3 regions of the Rhizobium sp. P2_G2 genome follow, and region 1 is predicted to be linked to each of the others. Evidence: predicted binding sites of a transcription regulator. Region 1 holds the regulator's gene; each other region holds the start of a gene.
The links. The regulator PhoB, encoded in region 1, activates phosphate uptake and scavenging genes when phosphate is short. The targets are predictions, from matches to a motif close to TGTCATNNANCTGTCAT.

Region 1 (7,333 bases):
CGCGTCGCGCCGGAGGACGCCGTCGACCTGGTGCCGCTCATCGGCTCGGTCTGCGATGCGCTGGCGCCGCTGGCAACCGACCTCGGCGTCGAGATCAAGCGGCATCTGCCCGACCATGCCATCAATGTCAGCGGCGATCGCGACGAGCTGACCCAGGTGTTCGAGAACCTGATCGAGAACGCCTGCAAATACGGCCAGGAGGGCAAGATCGTCGACGTGACGCTGATCGAAAAGCCGCGCCAGCCGATCGAGGTCAGTGTCATCGACTACGGTCCCGGCATTCCCGAAGACCAGGTCCCGCGCCTGACCGAACGCTTCTATCGCGTCAATGTCGAGAGCAGTCGCTCGAAGAAGGGCACCGGCCTCGGATTGGCAATCGTCAAGCACATCCTGACGCGGCACCGCGCCCGCCTGCTCATCCGATCGGAACTCGGCCGCGGCAGCACATTCACCGTGCGCTTCTGACAAAAACGCAGCAATCCCTCCGGCTCGACCGAAAGGATTGACTTTTCAGCACTTTAGTCTGTCATAAATCTTTCGTGACTTTGACATAAAACCCTGGCGTAAAGCGGCTAATGAAAACTTGGCCGACCCTATGTTCCTTGCCAACCCGGATAACCGGCGGCCCAGGACATAGGGGCCGCTTCGGCCGATCCAAAACCGCGCCGGCCGCCCGCCGGTTGGAGGACTATTGATGACCGCACACATCTATTCCGCCTTTGACGAGGAGCTGGCCAACCTTTCCCGCCGCATCGCCGAAATGGGCGGCATGGCCGAGCAGATGGTTTCCGACTCGGTCAAGGCGCTGGTCACGTCGGACTCGGCGCTGGCGCAGCGCGTGATCTCGGAAGACGTGATCATGGACCAGACCGAGCGCGATATCGGCGACAGCGCCATCCTGATGATCGCCAAGCGCCAGCCGGTGGCGTCGGACCTGCGCGAGATCGTCGGTTCGATCCGCATCGCCGCCGATCTCGAACGCGTCGGCGATCTCGGCAAATCCAACGCCAAGCGCGTCATTGCCGTGCAGACCACCGGCATTCCGCGGCCGCTCGCCCGCGGCATCGAACATCTCTCCGAACTGGCGCTGACCCAGCTCAAGGACGTGCTCGACGTCTATGCCACCCGCTCGGCGGAAAAGGCCGAGGTGATCCGCCAGCGCGATGGCGAGATCGACGCCGTCTATACCTCGCTGTTCCGCGAAATGCTCACCTACATGATGGAAGACCCGCGCAACATCACGCCCTGCACGCATCTCCTGTTCTGCGCCAAGAACATCGAGCGCATCGGCGACCATGCGACCAATATCGCGGAAACCATCTACTACATGAAGACGGGCGAACAGCCGACCGGCGAACGCGTCAAGGAAGACAATACGGCTTCCGTGGTGCAGCCGGGCCAGTGATGCCGATTGCGCATTTCGGCCAGCTGCCGCCAATGGCGTCCCTGGCCGCCGATCATCAGCGCCGGCATCGGACGAGACTATGCCGGTAGTAACAATCGCAGCCGCCTGGGCGCGGGGCACGCGCCAGGCGTGATTGCCGACGGAGCAGAGTACCATGCAGCCGAGAATTATGGTTGTGGAAGACGAGGAAGCGCTGGGCACGCTGCTCAGCTACAACCTCGAAGCAGAGGGATATGACGTCGAGGTGATCCCGCGCGGCGACGAGGCGGATATCCGCCTGCAGGAGCGCGTCCCGGACCTGTTGCTGCTCGACTGGATGCTGCCCGGCGTGTCCGGCATCGAATTGTGCCGTCGGCTCAGGATGCGCCCCGAAACCGAGCGCCTGCCGGTGATCATGCTCACCGCCCGCGGCGAGGAAAGCGAGCGCGTCCGCGGCCTGTCGACCGGCGCCGACGACTATGTCGTCAAACCGTTCTCGACCCCGGAACTGATGGCCCGCATCAAGGCCATGCTGCGCCGGGTGCGGCCCAACGCCATTTCCTCGATCCTCAAATGCGGCGATGTCGAGCTCGACCGCGAAACCTACCGCGTCCACCGCCGCTCCCGCGAAATCCGCCTCGGACCGACGGAATTCAAGCTGCTGGAATTCTTCATGTCGTCGCCGGGCCGGGTGTTCTCCCGCTCGCAACTGCTCGACGGCGTCTGGGGCCACGACATCTATGTCGACGAACGCACCGTCGACGTCCATGTCGGGCGGTTGCGCAAGGCGCTCAATCTGTCGAACATGCCGGATGTGATCCGCACCGTGCGCGGTGCGGGGTATGCGATGGAAGTGTGATTGGCCGTTCGCTTCGTTGGCGTTTGCGGTTCACCCCCCTCTGTCCTGCCGGACATCTCCCCCTCAAGGGGGGAGATTGGCAAGAGGCTTGCTCACCGCTCCACATCGCCAACGAAGAGTGAATTCACGATGGGAATTTGGGGCAGCAAGAGCGCCCCATCCAATCTCCCCCCTTGAGGGGGAGATGTCCGGCAGGACAGAGGGGGGTGGCGCCAGGCGCCATTGCTTTCAGCTCAAGCCCCCGGCCCAATCCTGATCCCATAAAGCCGGATCGCCCGCCCCTGCCCAGTCAGATCACTGTTGATGATCACAAACCCCGGCTCGTTCGGCGCCTGCTTGCCATCAAACTTCACCTGGATCAGCTCATCCACCCGCTCATTGGAGATCGTGAACCGATGCCGCCCGCAATCGCCGAGGCTGGCGAAGGCGCATTGGATATAGATCTGCGACGGTTTGTCGCCATCGGCGCGTAGCGTCACAGCCAGCGTCGAGGTCTTGCCCGCAAGATTCTTCAGCACATCGGCCGGCACCTCGATCCGCACTTCGCCATCCTGGTCCGGCGCATTCGAGATGATCATGATCGCCTTGCCGTCGCTGTCGGTGACGTCGCTGACCTTGGCCTGCGACGCCGGCTTGACCGCACTGGTGTCGCCGGGCTTGAGCACGCTCACCCAATCGCCGGAAAAGCCGCGCAGCGGATCGAGCGGGGTTTTCAGCGGCACCTTCGGATCGAAATCCTCGCTCTGCAATTGCTTGGGGATGAAATCGAAATCGCCGCCGCCATGCATGGCCGCACCGATCATGCCGGTCGCATAGGCCCACCAGGCACCGAAGCCGATGACGCCCAGCAGCACGCAATAGACGAACAGCGACACGATCCAGGAGCCGCGCCGGCGTCGCGCGGCACGCTTCTGCGGCGCCACCTTGCGCCCTTCCGGCGTCGAAGGCTCGGCCCAGGCCGGATCCTCTTCCTCATGCCGGATATTTTGCGCCCGTCCCTTGCCGCGCGCTTCGGCGACCAAAGGTGCGTCGATCACCGGTTCGACCCGCCGCGTTCTTGCGCCGGCTTTGGACGGTGCGCGCTCATCGCGGGTGGCCGAAAAATCGGAAAACGCGCCGTCTTCCTCGATCTCCGGCGGTATCGCGCGCGCCACGACCGGCTCCGCCATGGGCGTGACCGGCTGCGCCGCCTGGCGCACCGGCTCGACAATCGGCGGCTCGCGCCGTGAAGGCTGAGCCGGCTCAGGCCAGGCCGACGGCGGCGCATCGACGAACCGCTCCGGCGCCGGCGGCGCGATATCGGGCTCAGGCACCGCCTCCGGCGGCTCGAACGGCGTGTTCTCGATGAAAATCTTGTCGAGCCGCGCCGACATGCGCAGCTTTTCGAGTTCTTCGTCCTCGATCGCGCGGATGGTGAATTCCAGCCGCTGCCGCTGCCGCTCGATCACCGTCATGTCGTGGATGTCCTGCTTGCGCAGGCCGGCATCGAGTGCATTGCGCGCCGACTGATAGATACGCGCGCGTATTTCCGGATTGGACCTTTCGGCCCTGTCCAGAGCGTTGCGGATCGCCTGTTCCAGTCCACTCACGCTTTAAAATACCTCGATACGCGGGACATTCTCATTATGACCCTTGGGTAATCATTCGCCAGCACCTTTTCAAGTTCCGAGCCGAATGCCTCCCCCGCTAATATCGGCTTTGCAGCCAAAAAATGGCGGTCTGACGCACGCGACGAAAATACAAGGTTGAACAAACCATCTTTCCAGGGATAGGCTGCCGCCAACTTAGCGCATTCCGGACCTTATCATGCTCCCCGCCATTCTCCGCGACGATCTCAGGCTGCCGCTGGTCGCCGCACCCATGTTCATCATCTCGCATCCGGAACTGGTGATCGCCCAGTGCAAGGCCGGCATTGTCGGCTCGTTTCCGGCGCTCAATGCGCGGCCGGAAAGCCAGCTCGACGAATGGCTGGCCGAAATCACCGAGGCGCTCGCCGCCCACAATGCCAAGGGCGAGGGCCGCCGGGCCGCCCCCTTCGCCGTCAACCAGATCGTCCATGCCACCAACAAGCGGCTGGAGCACGATCTCGGCCTCTGCGTCAAATACAAGGTGCCGATCGTCATCTCCTCGCTCGGCGCCGTGCCCGAGGTCAATGCCGCCATCCATTCCTATGGCGGTGTGGTGCTGCATGACGTGATCAACAACCGCCACGCCAATTCCGCGATCCGCAAGGGCGCCGACGGCCTGATCGCCGTAGCCGCCGGCGCCGGCGGCCATGCCGGCCGGCTCTCGCCCTTCGCCCTGGTGCAGGAAATCCGCGAGTGGTTCGACGGCCCGCTGCTGCTCTCCGGCGCCATCGCCAATGGCGGCGCCATCCTCGCCGCCCGCGCCATGGGCGCCGACCTGGCCTATATCGGCACCCCCTTCATCGCCACGCCCGAAGCCCGCGCCACCGACGCCTACAAGCAGATGATTGTCGCCAGCCGCGCCGAAGACGTCGTCTATTCCAGCTATTTCACCGGCATCCACGGCAATTACCTCAAGGGCTCGATCGAAGCCGCCGGCCTCGACCCGGCCAACCTGCCCGAAGCCGATCCCACAAAGATGGATTTCGAAAAAGCCACATCCGGCCCGAAAGCCTGGAAGGACATCTGGGGCTCCGGCCAGGGCATCGCCGCCGTCAAGGCGATCGAACCGGTCGAGACGCTGATCACCCGCCTCGAAGCCGAATACCACGCCGCTAAGGCTCGCATCTGCGGCTGATCCGCCGAACACGACCGCGTTTCCCGGCGGAGCTTGCCGCAGGCTGGCCCGATCGCGCAAAAATGCGGAAATGGCGTCATTCCGACTTGCAATCGTGAGCTTTTGCCTTTATCAGCCCCTCCGGAATATCCGAGCCGGTCCAACCGGTGCATTGGATTTGCCGCTTTAGCTCAGTCGGTAGAGCACATCATTCGTAATGATGGGGTCCTCGGTTCGATTCCGGGAAGCGGCACCACTTAACTATCTGTTTTTAAATACTTTTATCAAGTTGTGTCCTTAGGGCGCGCTCGACAAACTCGAATGTGTCGGCACAAAATCGGCACGCCTCTTGATTTAGAGGAAGCAAACTTATTCACAGATATTTGGAGACTCGACCACCACGACCTGATGCCGCAGGCATTTCAGGCCGTGTCCGCAGCCATGGGCTCGCCAACACGAATTGCGTCACACAAAGTCCAAGTCGGCAACATCACTGGTAAGGGCGACGAATGCGTCTGGAAAACCATATGTCGCTCCCGAAAGGCGACACGGCCTATCAGACCGCAATCCTCTCAATTGCCTCCACAAGAGCCACCAAGTACCTGATGACTTCCTGTGCGTCAGCAAGCTCCGCAGGCGTTCTCGCTCCTGTGGTCAAGTCCATGTCCGCATTGTGTGCAATCAGGTGCCGCCGCGCGGTAATGTTGTTCAACTTCGCTCTGGCGTCCTTTTTTGGCAGACCGACGGCCTGCGCGATCGCTGTCCACTTGTTGGGTTCCGTCCAAAAATACGACAAGCCATCAGCAACGCCATCCGCACCTTGAAAGCTCTTCATTCGCACAGCCTGGGTGATCGAGTGATGAAAGACAACCACGGCTTGAACCGCATTCTGCGACACGAATTGAGTGGCGCTGGAAAGCGGTATCTTTTCGTTTTGCAACTTGTCGGTCTGAGCATGGCCATTGGCAAATCGCTTGGTAGTTTCTTCGATAACGAGTTCAGTGATGTAGTGTTCGAATGCGGATACCGCCGCGATCCAAACGAAACGCAGGCCGAAACCGGCCGTATAGCCCTGACCTTTCAAATGATTGTAGATGGTTATCGCCTCTCTACACTCGGCAAGATTGAGGTCGAAACTTGCCTTAGCTGCACTTGGCATCGAGAAGGTTCACGATCTTATCAGCGATTGCATCGAAGATTCGGTCAAAATCACTGGCATTAGTTAGAGCTTGCGTCAGTACATTTCCGCCTAGGCCGTCGTCTTTTAAGTCACGCTCTGTGACGGCGAAGACTGGAAGCTCGCTATTTGTCGCGCTGTGTACCAATGATTGAAAATCTGGCAATCGCGCCAGCGCGTATATGCCGTCCTCCTCACCCTTCAATTCTGCCTTCCAGATCTCGTAGACATCTTCATAGCAATCGTCTTTGAAGAGCATCCCTGCCTTCCTGAGAATAGGAACTAGCGTGTCAGTTACCTTGGCGTCGATCGCCTTGATGCGTTCGTCGAACTTGCGTGCCGCCTTGCTGGCATGTTTGTTAAATCGAGCGTTGATGGTCCCAAGAAACTTGGGAGTGCTGTCGGTAAGCGGGTAATCGCTGTCGGCGAATTTGTCCGAGTTCGCACGCTTCCAGTTTACCCACCGTGTTAAATGTTCGCCGAGTGTTGAAATACCCATCAGTGAAAATGGATCTGGATTTGTAGGAACCACAAACGCATCACACGCCAGAAAGAAGTTCTGATTTATTGCGCCAAGGCCAGGGTTCAAATCAATTATCGTAAAGTCTATGCCGTGCCTGTCCTCTATTCTACTGATTAGGGCACTTAAGCTTCCCGGAAGATTCTTGAGAACTGAGAGAGTTCCGGCAGTCTCTTGAGCCAGACTTAGCTGTCCTTCGTATTTGGCTAGGTCGGCATGGCCAGGCAAGATGAAAAGGCTGCTATTTTTTGTAGCGGTTGGACAATCGAATGCCTCGATCGTTGTCGGCTTGCCTTCGAATACTGGCGATACTCCGTCTTTCACATTGCATAAGCGTGTATTTTCGTCTTCGTAATAATCGTAGAAGCGATCCGGGCCTAATGCCAGGGCGGTCAAGTTGACCTGCGAGTCCCCGTCCACGAGAAGAACCTTATAGTCGTACTCTGTCAGTTTCCAGCCTAGGTGGAAGGTGTCAACGGTTTTTCCTACCCCTCCCTTGTGGTTAAACATTGCAATCCGCTGCGCCATTATTCGCATCCTTTCCAACCCCCATCACTTGCGATGATTATAAGCATCAATTTTCTTTTCTTGCCACACCTGCCCTCATTGAGCCCGCCTGCGGCCGTGCGCGGTTCAAAGACCTCGCTGGGC
Region 2 (7,333 bases), on a different contig from region 1:
GGGTGCACACACCACGCTTCTGCGGGTTCTCCTGCAGGGCAGGAACCTTGTTGCGCTTGACCTGTGCCTGACGCGGCTTGCGGATCAGCTGGTTTACGGTAGGCATGAAACCATCCTTAAAACTGTTTTCCTCACTCCTTGCGGAGCATGTTCTTGCCGTTGCCGGCACAGAGCACATGAACGATCATACGCAAAACCGGATCGATCCGCCTGACGTGGCAGATGACCCGAATCAAACAGAGGATGCCCGTTAAGAGCATCATGCGTGCAGCGATCGTGTTTCAACGTGCTATGACGAACCTTGTTTGGGGCGAACTCCAGGACGCGTCGTCCCGAACCAGCCAGCCCCACATCGGCTCTGATGGCGCGGGAAATAAAGCCATTCCCCCGTTACGTCAAGGCCCCGGACAAGATTTTGTCGTCAAAACCCTGGAATGCCCGCCTTGCGCGGCTTGCATGGCGTCCTGCGGCACTAATTTGGGCGTCAATGTCATCATATTCCAGAAGCGGCGGACGAAAAAGACAATATTTCATTGTCTCAGACAGCGTGAGTCCTTATCTTGCGGGGAAATGAGCGGGCGCTTTAAGCGTTTGTACCATTTCGATTCTATAGAGAGTCGCAGTCGAGTCCTGCCGGCCACGGTTTTCCATCTGCCCTGCCCGCATTCCACAGGAGAATCAGTCATGGAAGAACCCGTCAACGACAACGAGCCGCGGCACGGTTTCGTCTTCATCATCATCGGCAAGGCCTATGCGGACGCAGACGGCGAAGGCATCGACATTCATATTCTGCTGCGCGCTCCCGATGACGACACCGCCGTCCGCGATGCCCTCAATGCCCTCTCCGAAGAAGGTTTCCACGAGGCGGACCTCGACCAGATCGGCACGCTGATGGGCGAACCGGACGAGGAGCCGCATCTGTCGGCCTATCAGGGCGCTCTCGAAGGAGAGATCTCGATCATCCGCTTCAATTGAGGGCCTGATCCGTCAATCGTCGCGTTTGCTGGTATCATGCGCCATGCGGTCGCAGAGAGATTATCGATTTTCTTCGGCCGCATCACACCATTGTCATGGAGCTCAAACAATCACTTGGTAGGAACAGCGGTCCGCCTTCCAAGGGAGCTCTCCATGGCCAACATCACCAAAATCCTTGCCGCCGGCATTATCGCCTTCGGCCTCGTCTCGCCCGTCTTCGCCGAAGATGCCAAGCCCTTCGCCGATAATCGGGAAATCGATCTCACCCAGTTGCTCGCGCCGCCGCCGGCCAATGATTCCGAGCTGACCAAGGAAGAGATTGGCGAATTGCTCACTATCCAAGTCACGCGCACCAAGGCGATGGAAGAGCGCGCCATCGCCGACGCGGAAGAAGACATCTGGAGATTCTCCGACGTCATCGACAATCCGAAGTTCACCAAGGAGAACCTGCCGAAATTCGCGGCCTTCTTCGATCGCGTCGCCGCTACCGAAGGCGCAGTGGTCGATCCGGCCAAGGATGTCTGGAAGCGTCCTCGCCCGCATCTGCTCTATCCCGAGYTTGTAAAGCCGGTGGTAAAACTGTCGAAGTCGGGCTCCTATCCGTCCGGCCATGCAACGGTCGGCACGCTGATGGGCATCGTCCTCGCCGAAATGGTGCCGGAAAAGAAGGCGGCGATCATGGACCGCGCTTGGGAATATGCCCATAACCGCGAAATCGGCGGCATCCACTATCGGTCCGACATCGAGGCCGGGCGCATTGCCGGCACCGTAATCGCTGCCACGATCATGACGCATCCTGACTACAAGGCAGAATATGACGCCGCCAAGGAAGAACTGCGCAAGACGCTCGGCCTGAACTAAAACCGTCGTCTGTTGCTCGAAGCCGCCGACGCACGCCGGCGGCTTTCTTGCCACTCGTTCATGCGAGGCGACGATCTCGTCAAACTGCACGAATTCCTGCGCAAGGCGCCGCCGCAGCATTGTGTTGCAGGGCACCTTCCGCAAATATTTCAGGACAGGATGAAATCGTTGGCAGTCAGTGTAATAGCGCCCTTCAGTACGAGATCGAAGTCCGCCCCAGTCTGCCCGTCGACATCACCGTAAACTATGGTGTATTCACCCTGCTGCGTATTCACGATCGTGAAATGCACTTCCCCTTGGGCGGCCGTACCGCCCTCTCCCTTGAACTGCAATCCGCCAATGCCGCTGAAATCGATCTTGTCGTCTTGGGCTTGGGAGAAATCGGCGATGTAATCTCGGTGTCCCTGCTCGGTACCAATCGCCTGGGCATTGTTGAAGACGAACGTGTCTGCACCGGTGCCGCCATAGAACTGCTGCACGCCCGTACCCGCAACCAGCGTATCGTCGCCCGAATTGCCCGCGGCCCAGCCGTCGGCAGAGCCCAGCTTGATCGTGTCATCGAAGGCTGAGCCGGCGATCGCCTCGATGCTCTTCGTCGTTTCCGTATTGCCAAATCCATCGTCGATGATCTGGCCGCCGGACTTCGTCATATCGACATTGACGCCATGCTCGCCGATATTGGTGGACCAGTAGAAACTCACCACATCAACGCCGCCACCCCCATTATAGCTGTCCTTGCCGGCCAAACCATGGAACTCGTTAACTGAGCCATCGCCGACGAAGGCGTCATTTTTCGCCGTGCCGTCGACATCCTGGATGTTCTTGACCGTGTCCTTGTCGCCGAAGCCATCAATGATATAGCCCTTGTCGAGCCGGGCATTGATGCCGGCATCTGCGCCATAGACTGCGTCGCGGTCATAGCGCGCGGTATTCTCGCCGGCGCCTCCGTCGATGACATCCTTGCCCTTCAGGCCCATGAAGGATTCGTCCGCACTGCCGCCGGTCATCTTGTCATTGAAAATAGATCCGCGCAGTTCTTCGATACTGCCGGTCAGCTTGTCCTTGCCGCCCCAACTGTCCGTGATCACACCGGTTGCGAGGTTCGCGGTAATTCCATGTTTCGCGTCGGAGAAGAAATAGGTATCCTCGTAGCTAACCGTGTCGAATCCGGCACCGCCCTTGAATGTATCGTTGCCTTCCGAACCACTGGCGAATCCGCCCATCCTGCCGAAGGTGATCGTATCGTTTCCATGATCGGTGCCAACGCTCATCGTGTCTATGACGGTGTTGCTGCCGTAGATTTTGTCGTTGCCAGCGGAAAGCGCGCTCAGGAAATTGAATATGCTTGGATCACTCGCCAGCGCGCTCGCCACGGTCTTGGCAATGTAATCTCCGCCCGTGACCGAAAGCAAAGTGCCGTCATCGGCGTTGTCGAACGTGACGGACTTGATGGAGCCTGCGGTGACGGTGTTGCCTTTTGTCTTGAGGCCGCTGCCCGTCAGCGTGACGGTGTCGCCATTCTTGTCTTCATAGACGACCTGCGTCGCCGAGTGCGACTTGAGCTCCAGGCTCGCATCGTCATAGACATCCTGTAACTGCGTGAATTGCGGCAACGCATCGCCGAATTTGAACACTGCCATCTCAACCTCCCGCCCATTGTACCAACGGCGACCCCGATCGCGCTGTTATAATAGACCGAAAGATTTCGTTAACAATTAGACCTGCTGACGCAAGCGCTATACGAGGTTGGATTTCGTGAACAAAGTACGTCGAAGCCACCAAAAAGAAAAAGCCGCCGAAATTGCTCTCGGCGGCTTCCATTATTCTAGATTGTCGTTCGCTTACTCTGCGGCCGGAGCCTGCTCTTCCGAGTTCAGGTTCTGCAGCATCGGGGTAGCATCCGAAGCGCCCGAACCGCGCTTGCGCTCTTCGAGGATCATGTCGTCGCGGGCCATGGCGATCCGGCGGATCTGGGTCATGGTACCGCCCGTACCGGCCGGGATCAGACGACCGACGATGACGTTTTCCTTGAGACCCTGCAGCGTGTCGCGCTTGCCGGCAATCGCAGCTTCCGTCAGCACCTTCGTCGTTTCCTGGAAGGAAGCGGCGGAGATGAAGGACGGCGTCTGCAGCGACGCCTTGGTGATGCCGAGAAGAACCGGCTCGCCATAAGCGGGCTTCTTGCCTTCCTCGACCAGGCGTTCGTTGACCTCTTCCAGCTCGATCCGGTCGACATTGTCGCCCGTGATATAGCCGGAATCGCCCTGCTCGGTGATCTCGACCTTCTGCAGCATCTGGCGAACGATCACCTCGATGTGCTTGTCGTTGATCAACACGCCCTGCAGACGGTAGACTTCCTGGATTTCGTTGACCAGGTAGGAAGCCAGAGCCTCCACGCCCTTGATCGCCAGAATGTCATGCGGTGCCGGGTTGCCGTCGAGAATGTAGTCGCCCTTCTCGATGAAGTCGCCTTCCTGCAGATGGAAAGGCTTGCCCTTCGGGATCAGGTATTCGACCGGCTCGACACCGTCTTCCGCCGGCTCGATGATGACGCGACGCTTGTTCTTGTAGTCGCGGCCGAGGCGGATCGTACCATCGATTTCGGCGATGATCGCATGATCCTTCGGACGGCGGGCTTCGAACAGTTCCGCGACGCGCGGCAGACCACCGGTGATGTCCTTGGTCTTGGCGCTTTCCATCGGCGAACGGGCGAGCACGTCACCCTGGCTGACCTTCTGGCCCGGCTCGACCGAAAGAATGGCCTCGACGGACAGGAAGTAGCGGGCGTCGCCACCACGGCTGAGCTTCAGGATATGGCCGTTGTCATCCTTCAGCACGATGGCGGGCTTCAGGTCGGAACCACGCGGGGTCGAACGCCAGTCGATGACCTGGCGCTTGGTGATACCCGTGCTTTCGTCGGTCGATTCCGTCACCGACAGACCGTCGACGACATCTTCGAACTCGATCCGGCCGCTGACTTCGGTCAGCATCGGACGGGTATAGGGATCCCATTCCGCAAGGCGCTGGCCGCGCCTGACCTTGTCGCCTTCGTCCACATGCAGGCGCGAGCCGTAGGCGACGCGCTGCGAGGAACGTTCCACACCACGTTCGTCCAGGATCGTCACCGAAATGTTGCGGCCCATGGCAACCAGGTTGCCGTCGGAGTTGCGCAGCACATTGCGGTTCTTGATCTGGATCGTGCCTTCATAGGACGCTTCCAGGAACGACTGGTCGACCACCGTTGCCGTACCGCCCAGGTGGAAGGTACGCATGGTGAGCTGCGTGCCCGGCTCGCCGATCGACTGCGCGGCAATGACGCCCACAGCTTCGCCGATATTGACGGGGGTACCGCGTGCAAGGTCGCGGCCGTAGCAGACGCCGCAGACGCCGGTGCGGATTTCGCAGGTCAGTGCCGAACGGATGCGGACGGACTGGATACCAGCCTTTTCGATCGTGACGACATTGGCTTCATCGATCATCTTGCCGGCATCGACGATACGCTCGCCGGTGACCGGGTTGTCGATGTCATCCAGGGCCGTGCGGCCGAGAATGCGCTGGCCGATCGAGGCCACGACCTGACCGGCGTCGACGATTGCCGTCATGGTCAGACCAGACTGGGTGCCGCAATCGACATGCGTGACGATGCAATCCTGCGCCACGTCGACGAGACGACGCGTCAGGTAGCCCGAGTTCGCAGTCTTCAGCGCGGTGTCGGCCAGACCCTTGCGGGCGCCGTGGGTCGAGTTGAAGTACTCGTTGACGGTCAGACCTTCCTTGAAGTTCGACGTGATCGGCGTTTCGATGATCGAGCCATCCGGCTTGGCCATCAGGCCGCGCATGCCGCCGAGCTGCGACATCTGCTTCGGCGAACCGCGGGCACCCGAGTGGCTCATCATATAGATCGAGTTCATCTGCTTCTGGCGACCATCCTCGCGGAATTCGACAGCCTTCAGACGCTCCATCATCTTTTCGGCGACCTTTTCAGTCGCCTTGCCCCAGGCGTCGACAACCTTGTTGTACTTTTCGCCCTGGGTGATCAGACCGTCATTGTACTGCTGCTCGTATTCCTTGACGAGGTTTTCGGTCTCGTCGACGATCGTGTACTTGTCCTTCGGGATGACCATGTCGTCCTTGCCGAACGAAATGCCGGCGCGGCATGCATGGGCAAAGCCAAGCTGCATGATGCGGTCGCAGAAGATCACCGTGTCCTTCTGGCCGCAATGACGGTAGACCGTGTCGATCATCTTGGAGATGTTCTTCTTGGTCATTTCCTGGTTGCAGGTCTCGAAGGGAACGTTGACGTTCTTCGGCAGCAGTTCGCCGATGATCATGCGGCCCGGCGTCGTCTCATAGATCTTCGAAACCGGCTTGCCTTCGGCATCGATGGTCTTGAAGCGACCCTTGATCTTGGTGTGCAGCGTGACGACCTTGGTTTCGAGCGCATGCTGCAGTTCGCCGAGATCGGAGAACACCATGCCCTCGCCCGGCTCGTTCTGAGCGACGATCGAGAGATAATAGAGACCAAGCACCATGTCCTGCGACGGCACGATGATCGGTGCGCCGTTCGCCGGATGCAGGATGTTGTTGGTCGACATCATCAGCACGCGGGCTTCGAGCTGGGCTTCGAGGCTCAGCGGCACGTGCACGGCCATCTGGTCGCCGTCGAAGTCGGCGTTGAAGGCGGTGCAGACGAGCGGATGCAGCTGGATCGCCTTGCCTTCGACCAACATCGGTTCGAAGGCCTGGATGCCCAGGCGGTGCAGCGTCGGCGCGCGGTTGAGCAGCACCGGATGCTCGCGGATGACCTCGTCGAGGATATCCCAAACTTCAGGCTTTTCCTTTTCAACCAGCTTCTTGGCCTGCTTGACGGTGGAAGAATAGCCCTTGGCGTCAAGGCGCGCGTAGATGAACGGCTTGAACAGTTCGAGCGCCATCTTCTTCGGCAGGCCGCACTGGTGCAGCTTGAGCTCCGGACCCGTCACGATGACCGAGCGGCCGGAATAGTCGACGCGCTTGCCGAGCAGGTTCTGGCGGAAGCGGCCCTGCTTGCCCTTGAGCATGTCGGAGAGCGACTTCAGCGGACGCTTGTTGGCGCCGGTGATGACGCGGCCACGGCGGCCGTTGTCGAACAGCGCGTCCACAGCTTCCTGCAGCATGCGCTTTTCGTTGCGGATGATGATGCCCGGCGCGCGCAGTTCGATCAGCCGCTTCAGACGATTGTTGCGGTTGATGACGCGGCGATAGAGGTCGTTGAGATCAGACGTCGCGAAGCGGCCGCCATCGAGCGGCACCAGCGGACGCAGGTCCGGCGGGATCACCGGCACGACCTTCATGATCATCCATTCCGGCTTGTTGCCGGAGTCGATGAAGCTTTCGACGATCTTCAGCCGCTTCATCAGCTTCTTCTGCTTGAGATCGGACGTGGTATCCGCCAGGTCGCTGCGCAACTCGCCGGCGATCTTCTCAAGTTCCATAGCCGCCAGCATTTCGAGGATGG
Region 3 (7,333 bases), on a different contig from region 1:
AGATACCAGAGCTGCGCCTCGCTGACGATCTGCACCGACGGGTCATCGGCGACCAGGGCGAAATAGGAATAAAGCGGTGCCGAGGTCTTGCCGACCGGCTTGCGGATATAGGCAAGCGTCGCCTCATGTTCGGTCTTGATCGCATCGATGATGCGCTTGTCGTCGCCGACATCGACGACCACCTTCTTGCCGTCGCGATGATAGATCGGCCGCGCTTCGGCGGTGAAATCGACAATCTTCCAGCTCTTGCCGTCCTTTTCGAGCAGCAGGTCGATCAGGCCCATATGCGAGCCCCAGAAGCCGGCCATGACCGCCGGCTTGCCCATCAGCATGCCTTTCTTCGGATCAGCGCCGGCAATGCCATCCCAAGTTTTGGGGCCGGGGAAGACCAGATGCTGGTGGCCGGTGAACACCGCATCGATGCCCTCGACACCAGCGAGGTAGAGCGAGGCATTTTCCATGCGTTCGTCCGGCTTGGCGCCATCGATGCCCGAATGGGAGAGCGCGACGATGAGATCGGCGCCGTCTTCCTTCATGACCGGGACCCAGGCTTTGGCAGCTTCGACGATGTCGCGCGTCTGGGCCTTGCCCTCAAGGTTCTTCGAATCCCAGATCATGATCTGCGGCGGCACGAAGCCGATAAAACCGATCCTGACCTTGCCTTCGACGCCGGCGCCATCCTTGATCGTCTTTTCGACGATCCGGTAGGGTTTCAGGTAGAGGTCATCCTTGCGCGGGTCGCTCGCCAGTTGACCCTTGGTGAGGTTGGCGCAGACGTAAGGGAAGTTGGCGCCCTGCATGACCTTGAACATGAAGTCGAGGCCATAGTTGAATTCGTGGTTGCCGAGCGTGCCGCATTCATAGCCGAGCACGTTCATCGCCTTGATGACGGGATGCAGGTCGCCATCCTTCATGCCGCGCTGATAGGCGATATAGTCCCCCAGCGGATTGCCCTGCAGGAAGTCGCCATTGTCGATCAGCATGGAATTACCGGCCTCGGCGCGGATCTTGTCGATGATCGTCGCCGTGCGGGCAAGGCCGGATTTGTCGTCCGGCGCGTCGGCGTAGTAATCATAGGGATAGACGGCGACGTGGATGTCGGTCGTTTCCATGATTCGAAGATGTGCTTGGTTGGCGGCGGCACGGGCGGCGAAGGGATGCAGCATGACGAGCGCCGAAGTGGCTGCGATGCCGGTGAGCAGGGAGCGGCGGGTAGAGGGAAGGTCCAGGATCGATTGCATTGTCATCTCCTCGTCTTGAATGCGGAAGGAAATCCTGACTACGCGCCGAAGATGACAGAAATGTTGTGGCTCGCAATGACTGGATGTGCATGCGTCAAGATGCGCCGGGGCGCAAGCGTGTGGTGTTCTTTCTCATAATATTTGGGGTAGGGCCTTTCGAGGTCCCATTCCGCTTCGCGTCATGAGGCGCCTCACGGTGAGGGGAGATTGGGCGCTCGCGGTGCCGCAAGCGCACTTGCAGCAAGGGGTAGATTGCGGCACCTGCGCTGCCACATATGGGCCCTCACCCTGGGGTGCTTTTTCGGCATAGCCGGAAAGCCTCGAAGGGGCCCGCCAAGACTGCTGACCATCACGCCCTTGATCCGCCACCCCTAAACATGCAAAAGGGCACCATCCTTTTCAGGGAGCTCCCATGCAGCCACGCCCGCTCGACCATCTCGTCCTGCCTGTCACCGATATCCGCACCGCTCGCGCGCGCCTGACGCGCCTCGGATTTACCGTCGCAGCGGACGCCCGCCATCCGTTCGGCACCGAAAATGCCTGCGTCTTCTTCAAGGACAAGTCCTATCTGGAGCCGCTCGGCGTCGCCAGCGAAGAGGAGTGCGCTGCCGCGATCAAGGCCGGCAACCAGTTCGTCGCCCGCAACGCGGCCTTCCGCTTCCGCAATGGTCCGGAAGGCCTGTCGGGAATCGTCATGGGATCCGACGATGGCGATGGTGACGACGCAGCCTTCCGCGCTGCCGGCATCTCGGCCGGTGAACAGTTGCAATTCTCGCGGCAGATGAAGTTTCCAGACGGCAATGAGATCACAGCGACTTTCAAGCTCTCCTTTGCCGCCGATCTCAGGGCGCCGGAATTCCATGCCTTCACCTGCCAGCGCATCAATGTGCCGCCGGCAGATCGCTCAGCGCTCGAAGCGCATGCCAATGGCGTGACTGGCATCAAGTCGGTGATCCTGACGGAACATGAGCCCGTCGAGTTCGCGCCGTTCCTCGAAGAGGTGATCGGCCAGCCGGCGATGGAGCGTAGCCGGGGCGGTATCGATATTGCTTCGCGCAATGCCGAAATCCAGGTGCTGGACAGGGCTGGCGCACGCGACTATCTGCGCATCGACATGCTGGCGGAGCGCGGCCTTCGCGGCCGGGCGATCGTCTTCTCCGTCGAGAGCCTGGCACAGACGGAGGCGCTGCTGATTGCCAATGGTGTCACCACGATGAGACATAACGGCATGCTGCTCGTGCCCGCCGAACCGGGGCAGGGCATTCTGATGGGTTTCTGGGAGTAAGATGATGACAAATACCAATGCAACCGTCGTGGTCGGCGAAGGCCGGCACAAGGTGACCTTTACCAATACCGGTAGCCTGTCGCTGATTGCCGGCCCCTGCCAGATGGAAAGCCGCGAACACGCCTTCATGATCGCCGGCACGCTTTCCGAACTGTGCCACAAACTCGGCATCGGCCTGGTCTACAAATCCTCTTTCGACAAAGCCAATCGCACTTCGCTCTCCGGCAAGCGCGGCATCGGCCTCGAAAAATCGCTGGAAGTCTTCGCCGACCTGAAGAAGGAATTCGGCTTTCCGGTGCTGACCGACATTCATACCGAGGAGCAATGCGCCGAGGTGGCCCCGGTGATCGATATCCTGCAGATCCCCGCCTTCCTGTCGCGCCAGACCGATCTCCTGATCGCCGCCGCCAAGACCGGCCGCGTCGTCAACGTCAAGAAGGGGCAGTTCCTCGCACCTTGGGACATGAAGAACGTGCTCGCCAAGCTCAACGAGAGCGGCAATCCGAATGTGCTGCTCTGCGAGCGCGGCGCGTCCTTCGGCTACAACACGCTTGTCTCCGACATGCGCTCTCTACCGATCATGGCGGCTATGGGCGCGCCGGTGATTTTTGACGCGACACATTCGGTGCAGCAGCCGGGCGGGCAGGGCGCGTCTACCGGTGGTGACCGCGCGATGGTGCCGGTGCTGGCGCGTGCGGCGGTGGCCGTGGGCGTCGCCGGCGTATTCATGGAAACGCACGAGGATCCGGACAACGCGCCATCGGATGGTCCCAACATGGTCTATCTCAAGGATATGCCGATGCTGCTCGAGAAGCTGATCTCTTTCGACCGCATCGCCAAGGCGGCCTGAGCAGAGATTATTTCGCCGGCGAAGAATTATGCAAGGCCGCGGGACCGGGTCGCTGGTCACGCGGCCTTGTTCTGTCTCTGCCCGGTGACGTGATCGAGATGGAAACGGCCAATCACAGCCTCGAGCGCCTGCGTTTCACCGCCAAGCGCGCGGCAGGCGGTCGTCGTCTCGGCGGCCATGGCCGTATTCTGCTGCGTCGCTTGGTCGAGCGTATTGACCGATAGATTGATCTCGCCGATCGCGGAGGCCTGATCGCTGGATGCCGCGACGATCTCGCCGATCAGCCCCGTCACCTTGCCGACCTGTGCTTCGATGTCCGTGAGCGCGCTGCCGGTGCGGTTGACCAGCGACACGCCGTTGGCCACTTGCGCTGATGACGCCGAGATCAATGTCTTGATCTCCTTGGCAGCTTTGGCGGAGCGCGAGGCAAGTTCCCGGACTTCCTGCGCCACAACGGCAAAACCCTTGCCGGCTTCGCCGGCGCGCGCCGCCTCGACACCGGCGTTCAGCGCCAGGAGGTTGGTCTGGAAGGCGATCTCATCGATGACGTTGATGATCTGGCCGATCTCGCTCGACGAGCTTTCGATCTTCTCCATGGCGGAGATCGCCTCGCGTACGACGATGGCCGAATGCTCGGCACCGGCGCGTGCCTCGGCCATCATATCATTGGCCCGCCGGGCGCGGTCGGATGCGTTCTTCGCCGTGGTGTTCATCTGGTCGAGGGCGGCGGCTGTCTCTTCGATCGTCGCCGCCTGCTGCTCGGTCCGGCGGGCGAGGTTTTCATTGGCTTCGGTAATGCTGGCCGAGGCCAGTCGTACGCGGCCACTTGTCGCGGCGATCTCATCCAGCGAGTGCGACAGCGCTTCGAGGCTGGCGTTGAATTCGGCCCTGAGGGTTTCGTAATTGGCTGCGAACGCCTGTTCGATGCGGTAGCCGAGATTGCCGCGCGACAATTGGTCAAGCCCGCCGCGCAAAGCGTGGATCACCGCCTCGCGCATGCGCTCTTCCGCAGCCTTCTCGGCCGTAGTGCGGCGCTCGCGTTCGCTCTCGGCATCCTTGGCCGCCTCGTCGCGGTGGCGCGCCTCCTGCCGTTCACGCGCGGTATCGCGGAACACCGCGACCGCCTTGGACATCGCGCCGATTTCGTCGGAACGGTCCGCGTAGGGTACCTCGGCGGTGAAATCACCGGCGGCCAGTTCGCCCATATAGGCCGTCATCGCCGCGACCGGCACGATCACGCGGCGGCGCAACAGGTAGAGTCCCGCAAGCAGCAGCGCGAACGAGCCCAAGCCTGCCGCGCCGGCATAGATCGTCCAGGTGACGATTTCGGAGCCCGCGTTTTTCTCCTCGCCTTCGAGGAAAGCGTTGGAATTCTCGACCAGCTTTTCGACCGCATCCTGATGCGTATGGAAGGCGACGCGCAATTGCTCTATCGCATCGTGCGCCTTGTCCTCATCCTTGGCTTTCAGTGCAGGGATGATCTTGCTGTCCATCACTTTCCAGAAGACATCGCCCTTGGCGACCACATCATGTTCGAGCTCGTCCTTCAGCTATTGTGGCAGCCGTGTGCTTTGCCAGTAGGCGCGGCGATCGTCATATTGGCTCTTCAGATTGGCAATCTTGGCAAGATTGGCTTCGGTGAGTTCCGGGAATTTCGCGGCCTCGAAGGACAGCATGTAGGATTCGACCACAAACAGCGGCGGCGGCAGTATATCGGCAATCAAGTCCTTGCCGTAAACTACCTGCTCATAGACCGGCCCATTGACCTTCAGCCGTTCCAGCGCACTCTGCTGCAAGCCGATAGACACGAAAAGTCCGGCTGAAACGGCAATGCCAAACACGACAAGACTACGGGCGATGGTGAATGCCATGCTGACCTCCTCAGGGCAAACAAATCGATCTGAACCCTGGCGAACGTGGCCAGACCAAAATCAATTAAGTAATTGTGTGATAATTCACCACGATATAGTTAATACTTGCTTGCACGGTCTGTTTTCTCGCGCACAGCGACACTCAAATCGTTTTAAGTCGCGGCTGAACTTTTGAATCCGCGAAATTCCGCCCCACCATTGAAATTTCGCACAGACGGGCTAATGAGTGCGGGAACCGCCAGAATCCGCCAACAGCAAGGGATAGGATCATGACCGCAATCGTTGATATTTTGGGCCGGGAAATTCTCGACAGCCGTGGCAACCCGACCGTCGAGGTCGATGTGCTGCTCGAAGACGGCAGCCTCGGCCGCGCCGCAGTCCCGTCGGGCGCCTCGACCGGCGCGCATGAGGCGGTCGAACTGCGCGACGGCGGCAAGCGCTATCTCGGCAAGGGTGTCGAAAAGGCGGTCGATGCCGTCAATGGCGAGCTCTTCGACGCTATTACCGGCATGGATGCCGAGGACCAGATCGATATCGACCGCGCCATGATCGAGCTCGACGGCACGCCCAACAAAAGCCGCCTCGGCGCCAATGCCATTCTCGGCATTTCGCTGGCTGTCGCCAAGGCCGCCGCGATCTCCTCCGGCCTGCCGCTTTATCGCTATGTCGGCGGCGCCAGCGCCCGCACGCTGCCGGTGCCGATGATGAACATCATCAATGGCGGCGCGCATGCCGACAATCCGATCGACTTCCAGGAATTCATGATCCTGCCGGTTGGCGCCGAGACGCTACGCGACGCCGTGCGCATGGGTTCGGAAGTCTTCCACACGCTGAAGAAGGAGCTGCATGCCGGCGGCCACAATACCAATGTCGGCGACGAAGGCGGTTTTGCTCCCAACCTCAATTCCCCGCCGGAAGCGCTGGACTTCATCATGAAGTCGATCGAGAAGGCCGGCTATCGTCCGGGCGAAGACATCTATCTCGGCCTCGACTGCGCCTCCACTGAATATTTCAAGGACGGCAAATACAATATGGAAGGCGAGGGCAAGGTGCGCGATTCCGCCGAGATGGCGCAATATCTCGCTGACCTCGTCGGCCGCTACCCGATCATTTCTGTCGAAGACGGCATGGCCGAGGATGATTGGGAGGGCTGGAAGATGCTGACCGACCTCTGCGGCAAAAAGTGCCAGCTCGTCGGCGACGACCTGTTCGTCACCAATACCAAGCGCCTCAAGGACGGCATCAAGCAGGGTGTCGCCAATTCGATCCTCGTCAAGGTCAACCAGATCGGTTCGCTGACCGAGACGCTCGAAGCCGTCGAGATGGCACACAAGGCGGCCTATACCGCTGTCATGTCGCATCGTTCGGGCGAAACCGAGGACTCGACCATCGCCGACCTCGCCGTCGCCACCAACTGCGGCCAGATCAAGACCGGCTCGCTGTCGCGCTCCGACCGCACTGCCAAGTACAACCAGTTGATCCGAATCGAGCAGGAACTCGGCTCGGCCGCTTATTACGCCGGCCGTTCGATCATCAAGGGCTGATCATTTCGCATACGCGAAACGGCCTGCGGGTGGAACGCCACCCGCAGGCCGTTTGCTTGAGTCGGAGAAGGTCAACTCCCGTCGTCGGGGTATTTGCTGAGTCTCTGTAAAATATCGGATTCGCTGACGAATTTCGTGCCGATGCAAACAGAGTCAATGTTCGGTTAAACATTTCGATTCATATTGGTCATCAAGAACGTATTGCGTCTCTCCAAGGCCTGACATGTGGACCAAGCAACATAAAAAGCGTTATTTCGGCCGCCTTATCACCCCTCTTCTCGCCGTCTGCTTCTGCAGCTATTTCGGCTATCATTCCATTCATGGCGACCTCGGCCTGAACGCTACCAAGCAGTTCGAACAGCGCCGTATCGAGCGCGAAGCCGAGCTGACTGAGCTGGTCAAGACGCGCGAAGCGCTGGAACGCCAGGTCCATCTGATGAGCGACGGCTCGCTCGAAAAGGACATGCTGGACGAGAAGGCGCGCTATTACCTCAACGTTTCACGCAGCGACGAAATCGTCATTTTCAAATGAGGCGTGATCG

Region 2: AC1D06_RS25440 (acid phosphatase) is a predicted target of PhoB. The motif match lies at 1,056-1,072, and genes of this name have one in related genera.
Region 3: AC1D06_RS06165 (bifunctional 2',3'-cyclic-nucleotide 2'-phosphodiesterase/3'-nucleotidase) is a predicted target of PhoB. The motif match lies at 1,242-1,258, and genes of this name have one in related genera.

What each region holds. Positions count from the first base shown of each region.
Region 1 covers NZ_JBFUFF010000002.1:33,940-41,272, reverse strand. Annotated here, with positions in the region: gene phoR (phosphate regulon sensor histidine kinase PhoR) at 1-465, shown strand, start outside; gene phoU (phosphate signaling complex protein PhoU) at 692-1,405, shown strand; gene phoB (phosphate regulon transcriptional regulator PhoB) at 1,560-2,243, shown strand; gene AC1D06_RS02495 (hypothetical protein) at 2,477-3,832, opposite strand; gene AC1D06_RS02490 (NAD(P)H-dependent flavin oxidoreductase) at 4,050-5,006, shown strand; tRNA gene AC1D06_RS02485 (tRNA-Thr) at 5,166-5,241, shown strand; gene AC1D06_RS02480 (HEPN domain-containing protein) at 5,542-6,144, opposite strand; gene AC1D06_RS02475 (ParA family protein) at 6,128-7,210, opposite strand.
Region 2 covers NZ_JBFUFF010000045.1:3,047-10,379, forward strand. Annotated here, with positions in the region: gene rpsL (30S ribosomal protein S12) at 1-106, opposite strand, end outside; gene AC1D06_RS25435 (transcriptional regulator) at 685-975, shown strand; gene AC1D06_RS25440 (acid phosphatase) at 1,129-1,836, shown strand; gene AC1D06_RS25445 (calcium-binding protein) at 1,986-3,476, opposite strand; gene rpoC (DNA-directed RNA polymerase subunit beta') at 3,678-7,333, opposite strand, start outside.
Region 3 covers NZ_JBFUFF010000005.1:58,083-65,415, forward strand. Annotated here, with positions in the region: gene AC1D06_RS06165 (bifunctional 2',3'-cyclic-nucleotide 2'-phosphodiesterase/3'-nucleotidase) at 1-1,241, opposite strand, end outside; gene AC1D06_RS06170 (VOC family protein) at 1,654-2,526, shown strand; gene kdsA (3-deoxy-8-phosphooctulonate synthase) at 2,528-3,376, shown strand; partial or broken gene AC1D06_RS06180 (methyl-accepting chemotaxis protein) at 3,433-5,247, opposite strand; gene eno (phosphopyruvate hydratase) at 5,517-6,791, shown strand; gene AC1D06_RS06190 (FtsB family cell division protein) at 7,015-7,323, shown strand.